DNA from 4 places in the Bradyrhizobium sp. USDA 4354 genome. Region 1 is predicted to be linked to each of the others. Evidence: riboswitches for the same ligand, from Rfam matches in the RefSeq annotation. Region 1 holds a riboswitch; each other region holds the start of a gene.

The links. A riboswitch is a leader RNA that binds a small molecule or an ion and turns the genes downstream of it on or off. The one in region 1 is predicted to bind cobalamin.
Region 2: linked by a shared signal. The riboswitch ahead of ACVIIV_RS16485 (ribonucleoside-diphosphate reductase subunit alpha) and the one ahead of ACVIIV_RS30955 (DUF1636 family protein) in region 1 are both predicted to bind cobalamin.
Region 3: linked by a shared signal. The riboswitch ahead of ACVIIV_RS24330 (TonB-dependent receptor) and the one ahead of ACVIIV_RS30955 (DUF1636 family protein) in region 1 are both predicted to bind cobalamin.
Region 4: linked by a shared signal. The riboswitch ahead of metE (5-methyltetrahydropteroyltriglutamate--homocysteine S-methyltransferase) and the one ahead of ACVIIV_RS30955 (DUF1636 family protein) in region 1 are both predicted to bind cobalamin.

What each region holds. Positions count from the first base shown of each region.
Region 1 covers NZ_JBSSDC010000001.1:6,625,224-6,629,431, forward strand. Annotated here, with positions in the region: gene cobN (cobaltochelatase subunit CobN) at 1-521, opposite strand, end outside; gene cobW (cobalamin biosynthesis protein CobW) at 521-1,555, opposite strand; gene ACVIIV_RS30955 (DUF1636 family protein) at 1,552-1,926, opposite strand; cobalamin riboswitch at 2,021-2,241, opposite strand; gene cobO (cob(I)yrinic acid a,c-diamide adenosyltransferase) at 2,282-2,917, shown strand; gene ACVIIV_RS30965 (cobyric acid synthase) at 2,925-4,208, shown strand, end outside.
Region 2 covers NZ_JBSSDC010000001.1:3,566,678-3,570,885, forward strand. Annotated here, with positions in the region: one part of gene ACVIIV_RS16470 (IS630 family transposase) at 1-213, shown strand, start outside; one part of gene ACVIIV_RS16470 (IS630 family transposase) at 215-817, shown strand; gene ACVIIV_RS16475 (hypothetical protein) at 1,440-1,682, opposite strand; gene ACVIIV_RS16480 (hypothetical protein) at 1,856-2,011, shown strand; cobalamin riboswitch at 2,266-2,483, shown strand; gene ACVIIV_RS16485 (ribonucleoside-diphosphate reductase subunit alpha) at 2,606-4,208, shown strand, end outside.
Region 3 covers NZ_JBSSDC010000001.1:5,254,694-5,258,901, forward strand. Annotated here, with positions in the region: gene ACVIIV_RS24315 (adenylate/guanylate cyclase domain-containing protein) at 1-540, shown strand, start outside; gene ACVIIV_RS24320 (hypothetical protein) at 664-840, shown strand; gene ACVIIV_RS24325 (hypothetical protein) at 1,409-1,666, shown strand; cobalamin riboswitch at 1,770-1,983, shown strand; partial or broken gene ACVIIV_RS24330 (TonB-dependent receptor) at 2,098-4,208, shown strand, end outside.
Region 4 covers NZ_JBSSDC010000001.1:3,614,993-3,619,200, forward strand. Annotated here, with positions in the region: gene ACVIIV_RS16650 (nodulate formation efficiency C protein) at 1-251, opposite strand, end outside; cobalamin riboswitch at 1,462-1,664, shown strand; gene metE (5-methyltetrahydropteroyltriglutamate--homocysteine S-methyltransferase) at 1,768-4,113, shown strand.

The sequences.
Region 1 (4,208 bases):
ACGCTCATCTCGCCAACGACCGGGCCAGCGTAGAGACCTGAGGCGAGCGCAAGCTGCGCAATCGCGGCCTGCGCCGCGACCGGACCGCCGGTGTCGCAGAGCACCTTGAGCCGCCGCAGCGTCGAGACCGGCAAGGTCGAATACGCGTCCAGCCGCGGGTCATCGCGCCCATCGGCCGGCAGCACGGCCAGCACGATGTTACGGTCCTTGGCGAGCTGTTGCAGGGCTGCGAGCCCGTACGGCCAGTAGGACTCACCGCCGATCAGGCGCACCAGGATGCCGCGCGCCTGCGACAGCGTGCGCTCGACATAGGTGTCGACCGACAGCGGATGGCGGAGCTCGGAAAGATTCGCGAGCCGCAGCGACGGCAGGCTGCCCTGGCCACGCCGCCAGCCGGCCGCGAACGCGGCGAGATCGGAATCCGAATACGAGAGCACCACGAGATCGGCCGGGTCCTGGCCGATGTCTCTTGGCGTCGCGGTCTCCTCGAGACCGCGGCTCTCGCGGAAGACGACGTGCATCAGATAGCTAATCCTGACCTGATCGCGGCCTCATCGATGTCGCCATGCTCGCCGATCACGACGAGCTTTGACTGCCTGAGACCCGCGGCCCAGGGCTTGTCGAACTGGTGGCGCACGCGCTCGCCGACCGCTTGCAGCAACAACCGCATCGGCTTGCCCGCGACTGCGATATAGCCCTTGGCGCGCAGCACGTTTTGCTCGCGCGCCAGACGCTGCACGGAAGCGACCAGCGCATCGACGTCAGCAACTTCCGGAAGATCGATCACGACCGAGGCGAAATCGTCGTGCTCGTGCTCCTCCTCGCCATCATGATGCGAGGGCCGCGCGGCGAGATCATTTTCGGCCGCCGCGCCAAGGCCGAGGATGACGCGGGCATCGATCGCGCCATCCGTCACGGGCAGCATCGGCACGCGGCGCGGCATCTCGGCGCTGATCGCCGCCTTGGCGGCTTCGATTCCAGCCACGCCCGCAAGGTCGGCTTTGGTCAGCAGCACGATGTCCGCGCAGGCGATCTGGTCCTCGAACACCTCCGACAGCGGCGTCTCGTGGTCGAGATTCTCGTCCGCCGCGCGCTGCGCTTCGACAGCCGCCGGATCTGGCGCGAAGCGGCCGGCGGCCACAGCTTCGGCATCAGCCAGCGCGATCACCCCATCGACCGTGATGCGCGAGCGGATTTCCGGCCAGTCGAACGCCTTCAGCAGCGGCTTTGGCAGCGCCAGGCCCGAGGTCTCGATCAGAATGTGATCGGGCCGCACCGGTCGCGCCAGCAATTGCTCCATGGTCGGAATGAAATCGTCGGCCACCGTGCAGCAGATGCAGCCATTGGCGAGCTCGACGATGTTCTCCTCCGGGCAATTGGCGTCGGCGCAGGACTTCAAGATCTCACCATCCACGCCCTCGCTGCCGAACTCGTTGACGAGCACCGCGAGCTTCTTGCCGTTCGCATTGCTGAGCAGGTGCTGGATCAGCGTGGTCTTGCCGGAGCCGAGAAAACCGGTGACCACCGTCACCGGGACTTTTGCGAGCGAGTTCATTCGGCGGCCTCCGGCACGACGGGGATGGGGGGAATGCGGGCAAGCGATTGCTTGCGGAATATTTCCGGCCGGCTGCGCCAGGGCACGATGCCATCCGGCGCAGCGGCATAGGCCGCAGCGCCTGCGACCACGTCGCGCGCGTTCGTATCCGACAGGCGGCCATAGACATAGGACCAGCGGCCGGGCGCGCTGAGCGCGACCGAGCAGCCCTGGCTGCAGGCCGACAGGCATTCGACGGGAACCACATTGACGCCGTCGGGCACGCCCGCGTCGACGATCGCACCATGCAGGCGCTTGCCGGGCGTGGTCTCGCCCTCGCCGAGCGTCTGGCCGGCGCGGCAGGTGATGCAGACGTGAAGTGTGACGGTCATCGCCTCTTCCAGATAACAGCGGGAGGCGATGAGGCACACGGACCATTCTTCAGAAGGCCCGTTTCCCCGTCGCGGAACACCCCGTCCGCCGGTCCAAAACTCGTCCGCGCTGGCAGGTCTCCCGGCTTGCGGAGCAGGGTTTTGGCCCTTCGATCCCCGCCTTCCCGATTCCAAAGGGAATCAGTGGCTTCGGGCATCTCTCCGGTCACGGTCGCGGGGGCGGCTGCAGTTTGGATCCAAATCTTGCCGATTCGGACCCTATCGCATTCCCTCTTCGCCTGTCATAGGACAGGAACCAACGCCGGACCACCATTTGCCGGTGGCCGCCACTTGTCAAGCCGAAGGACCGGGACCGATGACGCCTGAACCGGATACCCAAACAACCGAGGAAACCGACGCCCGGCACGCCCAGAAAATGGCGAAGAAGAAGGCCGCCCGCGACAAGATCATGGCGACCAAGAGCGGCGAAAAGGGCCTGATCATCGTCCACACCGGCGCCGGCAAGGGAAAATCCTCCTCCGCTTTCGGCATGATCGTCCGCTGCGTCGCCCATGGCTTGCCTTGCGCGGTGGTGCAATTCATCAAGGGCGCCTGGGATACCGGCGAGCGGCGGCTGCTCACCGGCCATTTCGGCGATCTCTGTCAGTTCCACGCCATGGGCGAAGGCTTCACCTGGGAGACGCAGGACCGCACCCGCGACATCGCCGCCGCACGCGCCGGCTGGGAGAAGGCCAAGGAGCTGATCCTTGACGAGCGGCTGCGCATGGTCGTGCTCGACGAGATCAACATCGCGCTCCGCTACGACTATCTCGACGTCGCCGAGGTGGTCGAATTCCTCACGACGCAGAAGCCGCCGATGACGCATGTCGTGCTCACCGGGCGCAACGCCAAGGACGAGTTGATCGAGATCGCCGACCTCGTCACCGAGATGACGCTGGTCAAGCACCCGTTCCGCTCCGGCATCAAGGCTCAGGCCGGCGTCGAGTTCTGAAGGCACGATGGCACGCGCGCTGATGATCCAGGGGGCCGGCTCGGACGTGGGCAAATCGCTCATCGTCGCCGGCCTGGCCCGCGCCTTCACGCGGCGGGACTTGCGCGTGCTCCCGTTCAAGCCGCAGAACATGTCGAACAATGCCGCCGTCACCATCGACGGCGGCGAGATCGGCCGTGCCCAGGCGCTTCAGGCCCTCGCCGCCGGCGTCGAGCCGCACACCGACATGAACCCGGTGCTGCTCAAGCCCGAGACCGATGTCGGCGCGCAGGTCATCGTTCACGGCAAGCGCATCGCGACCGCCCGTGCGCGAGACTATGCGGCGATGAAGCCGTCGCTGATGGGTGCAGTGCTCGAAAGTTTCGAGCGGTTGAAGGCGCGCTCTGATCTCGTGCTAGTCGAGGGCGCCGGCAGCCCGGCCGAGGTGAATTTGCGCAAGGCCGACATCGCCAATATGGGCTTCGCGCGCAAGGCGAACGTGCCGGTCGTGCTGGTCGGCGACATCGACCGCGGCGGCGTCATTGCCCAGCTTGTCGGCATCAAGACGGTGATCGACCCCGACGATGCCGCGATGATCCAGGGCTTCGTCATCAACAAGTTCCGCGGCGACCCCACGCTGTTCGATGACGGCTACAGGCTGATCGAGCAGAAGACGTCCTGGCGCGGCCTCGGCGTGCTGCCCTGGTTTTCGCGCGCCGGCGAGCTGCCCGCCGAGGATGCGCTCGGCCTGCGCGATGCGCGCAAGCCGGGCCAATGCAAGATCGCCTGCCTCGCGCTGTCGCGAATCGCCAATTTCGACGATCTCGATCCGCTCAAGCTCGAGCCGGGCATCGATCTCGTGATGGTGCGTCCGGGCGACGCGATCCCCGGCGACGCGCGCCTCGTCGTCATTCCCGGCTCCAAATCCACCCGCGGCGATCTCGCCTTCCTGCGCGCGCAAGGCTGGGACATCGATCTCCTCGCGCACTACCGCAGGGGCGGTCATGTGCTCGGCCTCTGCGGCGGCTATCAGATGCTGGGGCACAGCGTCGCCGATCCCGATGGCATCGAAGGCGCTGCGGGCGAGACACCGGGCCTCGGACTTCTGGACGTGAAGACAGTGATGAGCCCGCAGAAGACGTTGACGCGGGTTGTGGCCGTGCATGCCGCCACGGAGCAGCCGATCGAAGCCTACGAGATCCATATCGGTCGCACCGAGGGCCCCGATTGCGCCCGCCCGTTCGCGAAACTGAACGGCGGGCCGGAAGGCGCGGTCTCGCCGGATGGGCGGGTGCAAGGCAGCTATCTGCAT
Region 2 (4,208 bases), 3.1 Mb from region 1:
CAGCGGGTCGAGGAGACCGGCAGCGTTGAGCCTGGCCAGATGGGCGGTCACAAGCCGAAGGCGGTGTCGGGAGACCACGCAGTCTGGCTGTCGCAGCGGATCAAGGACGGCGATTTCACTATACGCGGTCTCGTTGCCGAGCTTGCCGGTCGCGGTCTGAAGGTCGACTACCACTCGGTGTGGGACTTCGTGCATGCCGAGAAGCTCAGCTTCAAAAAAAAGCGTGGCGGCTGGCGAACGCGATCGAGCCGAGGTCGCGCGGCGGCGAGCCCAGTGGGCAAAGTATCAAGGACGCGTCGAAGCTGAACGGCTGGTTTTCATCGACGAGACCTGGACCAGGACCGATATGGCCCCCTTGCGGGGATGGGCGCCGCGCGGGAGCAGACTTCACGCAAAGGTCCCCCACGGCCGCTGGAAGACCATGACCTTCCTGGCGGCCCTGCGCCACGACCGGATCGATGCGCCATGGTTCATCGAGGGGCCAATCGATGGCGTGAGCTTCCGCACCTATGTCGAGAAGGTTCTCCTGCCGACCCTTCAGCCCGGCGACATCGTCGTCCTGGATAATCTCGGCAGTCACAGGAGCAAAGCCGTCCGCCAGCTCATCCGTTCAGTCGGGGCCAAGCTCTTCTTCCTACCAAAATACTCGCCCGACCTGAACCCGATCGAACAGGTCTTTGCCAAGCTCAAGCACCTCGTCCGCAAAGCTGCCGCGCGAACCGTCGACGCGGTCTGCGCCGCAATCGGCCACGCACTCGATGCCTTCACCGCCGATGAATGCGCCAACTACCTCAGAAATTCAGGGTATCGAACTTAATGCCATCGCGCTTTAGTGCAAAACAGCCGAATGCTCAGGTGATTTGGGATGGCATGTCGCGAACTGGGGCTTTGCAGTGTCCATCAGAAGAGGAGCCTCTTCTGATGCCCCTGATCGCGCTCGATCTTTTGCTCGATGGTCCTGCATCAGCCGAGTCCTTGGTATTTCGAAAGTGAGACCGGATGGACTTTACCTCAACTCGCGGGGGCTCCAGCAGTCGGGCAGCGCGGGCCCGCAAGAGAACTTATCGGTTTCCCGTCCGCAGACGCAGCGGCTTTCGAACAGCAGTTGACGGAGATCGCCAATGCAGGTGGCGGCGTGCCGATGCAAGTCTCCGTTCATCAAGTCGGCGCATCCTTACCTGAGGGACAGCCCCTTAGGGAGGCGGTAACACGAATACTCGATGCTACCGCATTTCGGAAGGTCTCCGGCGATGCTGATCGCCGCCGGGCCCGCGCCGACCACGAGAACGTCCCAGACGCGGTCGTCGTCCACGCCGTTCACACCTCATCCTGACGAAACTGATGGCGGGGCGGCGTGGTCCGTTCGGGCGGCGCTTCGAGGCCCGCTTGGGACAGAGTCGGCTCCGGTGTCCGCTCCCGCAGCGACTCGATCCGGGTAATCAAGGCAACTTTTTTTCGTTCGGAGCCGGCATTCGCGCGATCGCGGCCAGTCTCCACGTGGACTGTTCCGGGAAGCCAACGTCGCGCAGTGCCTGCGGCGTTTGGCGTGGTTCGACCATCCCGAGCGTTGCCCACAGCTGAGCCATCTTGTCAATGCGCTCGTAATACGTGCGGCCGCGAACGTCGCGCAGCCAGTCCTCCCGCAGCAACGCGTGCTGGAGACGTTGCAGCCCTTGGGTCATCAAACGGATCGGTGACGTTAGCGCTCGCTCGCTCGAAAGCGGCAGAGCTCAGCACTTGGTCGGGCACGCGCGCGCCCCAGAAGCTCGGGAATGACAAATATGTGCTAGGGGAGTAATCGGCGCTGGAGTTGCACGATGCTTCGTCGGTCTGCCAGGGCAGGCCGAGCCAGCGCGTGAGCGCATTCCTGGGTGGCCAGGGCGCCTTTACATTTAAGATCGTGGCGCGGATCGGGCTGCGCAGCGCAGCATGGCTGATCGGCCTCGTTGCCGTCTGCGAGATTGTCCGGCTGCTCAATCCGCTCGGGCGTGGTCGTACGATCTCGACTTGAACGACGAGGCGTGACGACATCGCGTCTTTGGACTTTTCCGTCAGGGAGGCACGGCGCGATCTGCGCCGTGCATCGAGGAGCACTTCGTACGCTCCTCGGCACCGAACCGCAGGGCGCGTTGACGAGCACGATCTTCGCGCGGCTCGGGCGCAGCACGGCTTAGGTCTTGCCAAGCCGCCCGCCGAAATTCCCGCATTCCACAGCCAATCTGAGCGGAAGCTCAAACGAATCGTTGACACTCGCTCGCGAATATCACCACATGTGGGCGTCACGGTTCCGCTAGATCGCAAGATTTAGTGGCTAAGAGGGAAGCCGGTGAACTGCGCCAGAAGGCGCGGAATTCCGGCGCTGCCCCCGCAACTGTCAGCAGCGAGCTGCCTCCGACAATCGTCACTGGTGCTTTCGTGCCGGGAAGACGGGATGCGAGCGACGACCTGCGAGCCAGGAGACCTGCCGTGACGATCTGAACGTCCACGGGCGGGGTGTCCGGCGGTCGCTTGCATGCACCGTCCGGCATTTTGCTGCGGGCGTTTCTGCAGCGTCCTTCCCTATCAGCCCCGTTCAAATACAACGCGCGCATCACGGGGCCTATTGATGTCACTGAACCTTCACGACGCGGAAACTTCCTCCGCACCCATCATCCAGTTGCGTCCACAGTCGCTGGCGCCCGCTTCGAGCGAGCCGGCCATGCAGATCATTCGCCGCAACGGCAAGGTCACGCCGTTCGATTCCGCCAAGATCGCGGTTGCCATGACCAAGGCGTTCCTCGCGGTCGAGGGCACCACCGCGGTTGCCTCGCGCCGCGTCCATGAGAGCGTCGAGCAGCTCACAGTTGAAGTTGTCAGCGCGCTGATGCGGCGGGCCGGCGAGGGGCGTACGTTCCATATCGAGGACGTGCAGGACCAGGTCGAGCTCGCCTTGATGCGCAGCGAGCACCACAAGGTCGCGCGCGCCTATGTGCTGTACCGCGAAGAGCGAGCGCGCCAGCGAGCCGAGGAGGCAGCCACCGAGGCGACCCCTGCCGCGGCGCCGTCACTCCATGTCACGCTCCCCGACGGCTCGCGCGTTGGTCTCGATAGCAGGCGCCTCGCGCTGATCATCGGTGAAGCCTGCGCCGGCCTCGATGGTGTGTCTGCCGCCCCCGTTCTGGCCGAGACCACCCGCAACCTCTACGACGGCATCAGCCAGGAAGAGCTGGCGCTGGCCTCCATCATGGCCGCGCGCACGCTGGTCGAGCAGGAACCGAACTACGCCTATGTCAGCGCGCGTCTGTTGCTCGACAAGCTTCGCGGCGAAGTGCTGTCCTATGTCCATGGCGCCCCGACGTCCGCCTCGCAGGCGGATATGGCAACCCGCTATGGCGAGTATTTCCCGGCCTATGTGAAGACCGGCATCACGGCCGAGCTGCTCGATCCTGATTTGGCCCGTTTCGACCTCGGCCGGATCGCCGCCGCGCTCAAGCCGGAGCGCGACCTGAACTTCCAGTTCCTCGGCCTCCAGACGCTCTACGACCGCTACTTCATGCACGTGCGCGGAAAGCGCATCGAATTGCCCCAGGCCTTCTTCATGCGCGTCGCGATGGGGCTGGCGGTCCGCGAGATCGATCGCGAAGCCAAGGCGATCGAGTTCTACGATCTGCTGTCGTCGTTCGACTTCATGGCCTCGACTCCGACACTGTTCAATTCGGGTACGCTGCGCCCGCAGCTGTCCTCCTGCTTCCTCACCACCGTCTCCGACGATCTCGACAGCATCTTCAAGTCGATCAAAGACAATGCGCTGCTCGCAAAATACTCCGGCGGCCTCGGCAACGACTGGACGCCGGTCCGCGGCCTCGGCGCCCATATCAAGGGCACCAACGGCGAAAGCCAGGGCATCATCCCGTTCCTGAAGGTCGCCAACGACACCGCGATCGCCGTCAACCAAGGGGGCAAGCGCAAAGGCGCGGTGTGCGCCTATCTGGAGACCTGGCACGTCGACATGGAGGAATTCCTCGATCTGCGCAAGAACACCGGCGACGATCGTCGCCGTACCCACGACATGAATACCGCCAACTGGGTGCCGGACCTCTTCATGCAGCGTGTCGACACCGATAGCGAATGGACACTGTTCTCGCCGGACGAGACGCCGGACTTGCATGATCTCTACGGCGAGGCGTTCAAGTCGGCCTACGAGGCCTACGAGGCAAAGGCGAAGGCCG
Region 3 (4,208 bases), 1.4 Mb from region 1:
CAGAAGCAGCTGCCCGATCTGCTCGGCATCCGCGCCATGCCGGCGCCGTGCGACCTGCGCATCGGCATTGCCACCGGCGAGGTCCTGACCGGCAGCATCGGTTCCGAGCTGATGATGAGCTTTACCGTGATGGGCGACGCCGTGAATCTCGCCTCGCGGCTCGAGGCCGTCAACAAGGTCTACGGCACCCGCATCCTGATCTCGCAGCCGACTGCGGATGCAATTGGATCGCGCCTCGAATTGCGCGAGATCGATCGTCTGGCGGTTGCGGGGCAAAGCGCGCCGCAGGCGATCTTCGAGGTGATGGCGAGACCAGGCGCACTCACCGATGCACAAGTGAGCCTGCGCACGCACTATGCCGAAGGTCTCGCCGCCTATCGCGCCCGGCGCTTCGACGAGGCCCGTGCAGCCTTCAACGCGGCGCTCGAGGCGGTGCCTGGCGACGGCCCCTCGCGCGCGATGCTCGGGCGCATCACCCAGTTCGCGCCCCATCCGCCGGATGCCAATTGGGATGGCGCCTGGCGGCTGGAGCAGAAATAGCCGTGGCTGCGGTCCGGTATGCCGGACCGAGAAAAAACGATGCTACTCCATAACGATGTTCGCCGTGACCTATTTCCCGGGCCTAGGTTTGACGTCCCTGAGGCGTCTAATGGGGACACGCCGATGACACATCTCGAGGACAGGCTCGAACGGTTCGAGACGCTCACCGCCGAATGCGAGCTGATTGCCAAGCTCGCCACCGACAGCACCAAGCGCGAGTTCTATTTGAGGCTCGCCGAGCAGTACCGCCAGCTGGCGGCAGATATGCGGCATGCGATCGCGACCAGGGCTGCGGCCTGAGCCGTCTGCAATCCGTTCTTAACGTTTGGCGCGCATCCTAGAAGCATGCGGGCGTCGTCTGATCGGCGATGGCTCGTGGTGGGAAGGCCGGGGTTCGTTGCAATGCAGCGTGCCTCGCGAGTGTCATTTGCCATGCCTGACAGGGCAATCCCATGCGCCTCGTTGGAGTGATCATATTCGCGCTCATGACGGCGGCCTGTGATCAGCAGGACATCACCGGCTCGACGACGCCAGTCTGTCCGATGCGAAACTACAGCTACAATCCACGCGACATGAACCAGTGTGTCAACGCCTGCAAAGCGTGCGACCGCGGCACAACCGTCACCTGCACGACCTCCTGCACCCTCAAGGGAGCTCGCTGAGCGGGGACCGCCTTCTGCCTTGCAGGGATCGCAACCGCGCGACGAGGTCGGTGAGGTCGCAACGCGATCGCCCACGAGACCTGACGGCTTGCGGATACCGGGAACCGATAGCGGCCCAGGGTCAAAGGCTGGCGGTGCTCCGGCACCGGAACGATTCACATGGATTAATCATTGAAGGGGGCGGGCGGGACGCGGAGTCCGATGGAATGGGTATGCTCGATCCCGGTCGATTTCTGGTGTCGTGCTCGCATTGCGATGCCTGGCCGATGGCGGCCAATGTGAAGCGGACGAGCTGGTCTGCGTCCCCGCACGAGGTCCGCTTCGTCTGCACGCGCTGCCGCCGCGAAGAGACCGCGATCGTCTCCGCCTCCGGCGAATTGACGCCCATCAAGCACGTCGATGTCCCGCCGCACGATGTCGCTGTCGCCTGGGCCCAGGCCCAACGTTTGCGAGGGCGGACCTGAGCGGCCGGCCGCCCTCCCATGGACCGGCATTGGCCGGTACGTCGATGCCAGCTTGCGGAGGTGACAACGGCCGCCGGTCGATTGACTCCCGGTCCGGACGACTCGTAGATTGAACGGTGACGGTTCTCCTTACGGAGATCAAAAGGGAACGTGGTGCGAGATTTCCCAACGCCGGGATCTTCTCAATGCCATGGCTGCCCCCGCAACTGTAAGCGGTGAATCTCTCGTCCTGTGCCACTGGGAATCTCGGTCCTGGGAAGGCGACGTAGAGGTAACGACCCGCGAGCCAGGAGACCTGCCGTCAGCCGTGGTCACACGCGAAGATGTCGGTCGGGGAGTACAGACATTAGCTTCACCGGAGCAATCGATCGCTCCGCCGTAAAGCCTCGTTCGCTGTGACGTGCCACTGACGTCATGCCGAGGTTATCATTGTGTCCCGTATTGTCACTGCCGCCAGGCGCTGCTGCGCCGGCATGGTTGCGGCCGTTTCCTTCCATTCGCTCGATCTCTCCATCGCCCGCGCACAGCAGGCCGTCGCCGAGCAGTTGCCGCCGGTCGAAGTGACCAAGCCTGACGATCAGAACCGTACGCGGGCCAGGGCGACCGGCGATGGCGACGCGGGGAGGCGCCGGGCGACGCCGAACGGAGCACCGAGCGGGACAGGCTCGTCCGGCTCCGGCAGCGAGGTGGTCGCCAACAATGGCGGCATCGTCGGCGCGGCCACGACCGTCATCACGGCGGCGGACATCGCGCATGCGCCCTCGCAGACGCTGGCCGAGATCATCGCGGTGCAGGTGCCGGGCGCCCAGATCACGACGTTCTATGGCGGCCAGATCGGTGCCAAGACCAATGTCGACCTGCGCGGCTTCGGCGCGTTCGCCACTGCCAACACCTTGGTGCTGGTCAACGGACGGCGGCTGAACGACATCGATATGGCGCAGGTGGATCTCTCCACCGTCCCGCTCAATTCGATCGAACGTATCGAGGTCACCCGCGGCAATTCCGGTGCTGTGCTCTATGGTGACAATGCGGTCGGCGGCGTGATCAACATCGTCACCAAAAACGGTGTCGGCGGCCCGCCCGCGACAGCGCGCATCGAGGCCGGCTTCGGCTCGTTCAACACCAGGCTGGGTAACGTCTCGACCTTGCTCAATTCCGGTCCATGGTCGACCTCGTTCTACGGCAATGCCGTCAGGACCGATGGCTATCGCGACAACAATCGATACTCCCAGGCGAACGGCGTCGGCAATCTGAACTATACGACGCCGGGCCTGACTGCTTTCCTGACCGTCACCGGTGACAATCAGGAGTTGCGACTGCCGGGCGGCCGCACGGTCGATCCGTCGATCGGCGTCGACGAGCTCGCGACCAGCCGGCGCGGGACCAGCACGCCTTTCAATTACGCCAACCAGCAGGGTTTCAGCGCGACGGCGGGCTTCACCAAGACCCTGGTCAACGGCGTCGATCTCATCGTCGACGGCGGCCTGCGCGACAAGAAACAGCAGAGCGCGTTCTTCTCGAGCCCGACGCCGGTTCCGGCTTTCTTCACGTCGACCTATGTCGAGGCCGATCTGACGACATGGTCGATCACGCCGCGCCTCAGCGTGAAGAGCCTTCTGCTCGGGATGCCGTCGCAGCTCTTGACCGGCATCGACTATTACGATGCGGGCTTTCAGCAGAACCGCGGCGCCGGCCAGGGCCTCGCCCCCTGGCACAATTACGACCTCAGGCAGCGGACGGTGGCGGGCTATGTCCAGCACACGCTGGGTGTCGCGCCGACGACCGACATCTCCTACGGCGCACGGGTGCAGAACGTCAATCTCTCGGCCCGGGACAATTTTGATCCGGCGGCTCCGTTCAATGCCGACATCGGTGCGCTTCCGCTGAGAAGCGATGAGACTCAATTTGCGCTGCACCTCGGTGCCGAGCATCGTCTCAGCGATAGCGTCGCGCTGTTCGGCCGGGTGGCGCGCGCCTTCCGCACGCCTGACGTCGACGAGCGGGTGTCGTCAGGCCCTTCATTCGACCCGTTGTTCAATCCGCTTCCGCAGACGTTTCAGCTCAAGACCCAGACCTCGCAGGACATCGAGGGCGGGCTGCGCATCAGAGGGGGGGGGGCGGACTGCAGATGCAAAGCAGTCTCTATCTGATGGACCTCGCCAGCGAGATCCATTTCAATCCGATCCTGTTCTACAACACCAATCTCGATCCGACCCGCCGTTACGGCTCGGAGACCAGTGTCGCCTATCGCATCAACGATGCACTGCTGGTGCGTTCCGGCATGGCCTATACCCGGGCTGTCTTCCGCGAAGGCATCTGGGCGGGCAACGACGTGCCGCTGGTGTCGCGCTACACCGCGAGTGCGGGCCTCACCTGGAACATCTGGCAGAACTATCTGGTGTTTGATGCCACCGCGCGTTTCTGGAGCGAGCGTCGCATGGACAATGACCAGGCCGGAACCCAGAGGCCTATCCCTGCGAATGGCACGATCGACGTCAAGCTCAGCGGTCAATATGAGCGGTACTTCTGGTCGTTCAGCGTC
Region 4 (4,208 bases), 3.0 Mb from region 1:
CGAAGATTTGCGTCCCTTTCGCCATCCTTGACTTCACTGGCGATCAACGAGAGCGCCAGGGCGCGCCAGCCCAATTCCATCGGCTTTGCATAAGTCGACGCAAGTTGAAACGTGCCGTCGTGCGCGATCTTCCAGGCGATAACCTTCTGTTCGCCTAATGTCTCATCTCGGTGCCTGGCCCACCAAATGAGCACATGGTCATTTTGGTCAAGTTCAGCGACGCCCCACATTCGCGGGACGAACTGTGCCACCTTCGAGACCTTGGAGATAATTTCATCTATTGTCTCGCCGTCTTGCGCTCGCCACGTCGACTTGAATCTTTCGATAAGGGGGCTCTCGTTGGCGCGAACACTGTTGCTCGTCGGAGCCAGCCCGGCCAAGCAGATCAGGGATTGACAGAGACAAAACCATAACGCGCGTCTTGCAGACATTTTCCTCATAACTGTCAGCCTATCTGGTTTCATCCACACGTCATTCCAAAGCGAGCAACCTTCAACCTGTTATGCGCGAGCGCAAGAAGTTAGCGGCGACGCGACGGGGAGACCGACGGTGTCCCGTGCGAGCAGGCGCTCCCCTCTATGTCACGCGCCGCTAACTTCACTGCCAACGACAGCCTCAATTTGCTGTGCTGGACATGCCCAGCAGGAGGGACTGGGCATGCCGAGGACCTGCATTCTTCGTGCCACGCAATAGACGGCAATTCGCACCGGTTTTGTGTCCGCTTTGTCGACTTTCCGACTTGCGCACGTTTCGATGTTTCCGTTCAGCCTTTCCAGCGCGGCTTATGCATCCTCGTCACGCACTGGATATTCGACGGCGCAGGGGAATGCCTCGGCGCCGAGTTCCTAATGAGAATTGGGAGCACGTTTGCCGCCATTGAATCGTTTGGTTCGCTATCGTTGTCGGAATGTGGGTTTTCGATCTCTGCCATGCCTTTTGGCACTTACGGCCAAGGGGCCACGGCGCGATTGGCGCTCCTTTCGCGACATGCGGCGCTCCGGAAGTCGAGAGCAGCCTCAGCCAGCTGAGCTTTGCACTCGATGCCCAACGACGCGAAAGCCGATCTTCACCGCCGAGCATTTGAGGTCTGGCTGGCCCCGCAAATCACGTGCTCGCCGGGTATGTTGCTGGCTTTCGGCAGGTGTCTTGGGCTTATTCAACACGGATCCTGTTGGTCGAGAAGGGGGGCTGAATGGCGGACGTACTCAAGAACCGTTGGGAAGCCGGGACTCGCATCAAATGCGTTCAGCTCGAGCCAGCAGTCCCGACCGCGCAAGCCGCGTTTGTCCCTTCGATCTGGCGTGCGGCCCGCGGGCAGCTGCGATGGTCATTCCGATATCGCTGATTGGAGAGCGCTTCTACATCGTCTCAACGATAGAGATGCACGATCATTCGCGTAGCAGATCTCGCAGCATCAGCTTGAGACATAATCTGAGAGGTTGACGGAAGACTTCTCTTGCCGATAATCCAAGTCGTCGAGGTTCTCCGGTTTCCACTTGATCCGGAGCTAAGAGGGAAGCCGGTGAAAATGCCGGCGCTGCCCCCGCAACTGTGAGCGGCGAGCCGCTGTCCAACGATGTCACTGAAGCCTGCGCGGCTTCGGGAAGGCCGGACAGCAGCGATGAACCGCGAGCCAGGAGACCTGCCCCGACAATATATTCGTCCACGGGCGGGGTGTCCCGGTGGTGCGCCAAGCAGCCGTCGCACCGCGCGACTTCCCCTGCCTGCGTCCGCCCTGGCCTTTGCCCCCAACATGGGGTTAACGCTATGTCTCTTCTCTCCCTTCCGGTTGCCACGCTCGGAACGCCACGCATCGGTCCAAGGCGCGAGCTCAAACTCGCTCTAGAAAGCTATTGGGCCGGAAAAAGCAGCGAACAGCAGTTGCTCGAGGACGCAGCTGGCCTGCGTGCCGCGAACTGGGCTCGTCAGAGATCTATCGGAGTCACGGTCATTCCATCGAACGATTTCTCGCTGTATGACCAGGTGCTCGACACAAGTTTCATGGTTGGCGCCATCCCGGAGATCTACGCCTCGAACGCCGAATCCATTTCGCTCAAGACGTACTTCGCTATGGCCCGCGGATCACAATGCGACGATCAGGATGCGAGTTGCGGTCACGGACCGCGCGGATTTGGCGCACCCGCGCAGGAGATGACCAAGTGGTTCGACACCAACTACCACTACATGGTCCCCGAGTTTCACAGGGGACAGACTTTTAGGCTATGCTCTCGCAAGCCGATCGAGGAGTATGACGAAGCCAAGGCCCTTGGCTTTCAGACCCGCCCTGTCCTGATCGGGCCGGTCACATTCCTAAAGCTCGGCAAGAGTCCCGATCCTGCGTTCCAGCCACTCTCATTACTGGATGAACTGATACCGGCCTATATCGAGGTTCTGCAGGAATTGGCCAGACGTGGGGCAAATTGGGTTCAGTTCGACGAACCCTGCCTGGTTCTTGATCTGGATGAGAGGGCGCGACAATCGTTGCGACATGCCTATGACCGGCTCACCAAGGAGGGGCCGGCCATCAAGATCTTAGTTGCCAGCTATTTCGGCGAGCTCGGGGACAATTTGGACACCGCCTTGAGCCTGCCGGTTGCCGGACTGCACCTCGATCTGGTTCGAGCGCCACAGTTGTTGGACCAGATCATCGCTGGCGGCCGAAGTGATCTCGTCATGTCGCTCGGTGTCGTCGACGGCCGGAATGTATGGCGGTCGAATTTGTCGTCGCTGCGCCAGCGGCTCGAACCCGCGATTGAGAAGCTCGGCAAGGATCGTGTACAGATTGCTCCATCCTGCTCGCTGCTTCATGTGCCGGTCGATGTTGAACTCGAAACCGGGCTCGCTTCCGACGTCAAGAGCTGGCTTTCTTTCGCGGTCCAGAAGATGCGGGAGCTTACGATCCTGGCGCGGGCACTCGCAGGCGACCAGAATGTTGCGCTATCTCTTGCCGAGTCGGAATGTGCCGCGAGTGGCCGCCGGTCTTCGCCGAAAATCCGTGATGCCAATGTCGCTGTACGGATGAAAGCGATCGATCAGACCATGCGTCGGCGCGCCAGCCCATTTGCCCGTCGTGCCGAGATCCAAAGCAACCGTTTCGGACTACCGGCTTTTCCTACCACGACCATCGGATCGTTTCCGCAGACCACAGAGGTCCGGAATGCCCGTGCGGCGCATGCGCGAGGCGCGATAAGTGACGAGCAATACGACAGGTTCCTCAAGGAGGAGACTGCGCGCGCCGTACGTTGGCAGGAGGACATCGGTCTCGACGTCCTCGTGCACGGCGAGTTCGAGCGCAATGACATGGTGCAGTACTTCGGCGAGCAACTCGCCGGCTTCGCATTTACCAGGAACGGATGGGTGCAGTCCTACGGCTCGCGCTGCGTCAGGCCACCGATCCTGTTTGGCGATGTAGTGCGGCCGAGGCCTATCACGGTGGACTGGTGGCGCTACGCGCAATCACTAACGAGGAAGCCGATGAAGGCGATGTTGACCGGACCGGTGACGATCTTGAACTGGTCCTTTGTTCGCGATGATATTCCCAGAAGCGAGGTCTGCCGCCAGATTGCGCTCGCGATCCGAGACGAAGTTCGCGATCTCGAGAATGCTGGTGCGACAATGATCCAGATCGACGAAGCCGCACTGCGCGAAGGAATGCCGTTGCGTCGATCGGATTGGACGGCCTATCTCGACTGGGCCGTGGATTGCTTCAGCATCTGCTCATCGGGCGTCGCCGATGAAACGCAAATTCACACACATATGTGCTACTCGGAGTTCAACGACATCATCGGTGCGATCGCTGCAATGGACGCAGATGTCATCTCGATCGAGACGTCGCGCTCGAAAATGGAACTACTCGACGCGTTCAGGAACTACGAGTATCCAAATCAGATCGGGCCGGGCGTGTACGACATCCACTCTCCACGCGTTCCCGAGACCAGCGAAATGAAGGAGCTGATGGCGTTGGCTCGGACCCGGCTGCAGGATACGCAGCTCTGGGTCAATCCGGACTGCGGCCTGAAGACGCGCAAATGGGAGGAGGTTCGGCCGGCGCTAGCGAACATGGTCGCTGCCGCCCGCCAACTGCGGGCTGCATTCGATCCGCGAGGCCGTTGATCCGGGCTTGGCTCTCTTCTCGACAAAGCTGATCCTCTTGCGGTCATTTGCGCTCTCGATAATCGATGGAGCGTTTGGGAACACAAAAAAAGCCC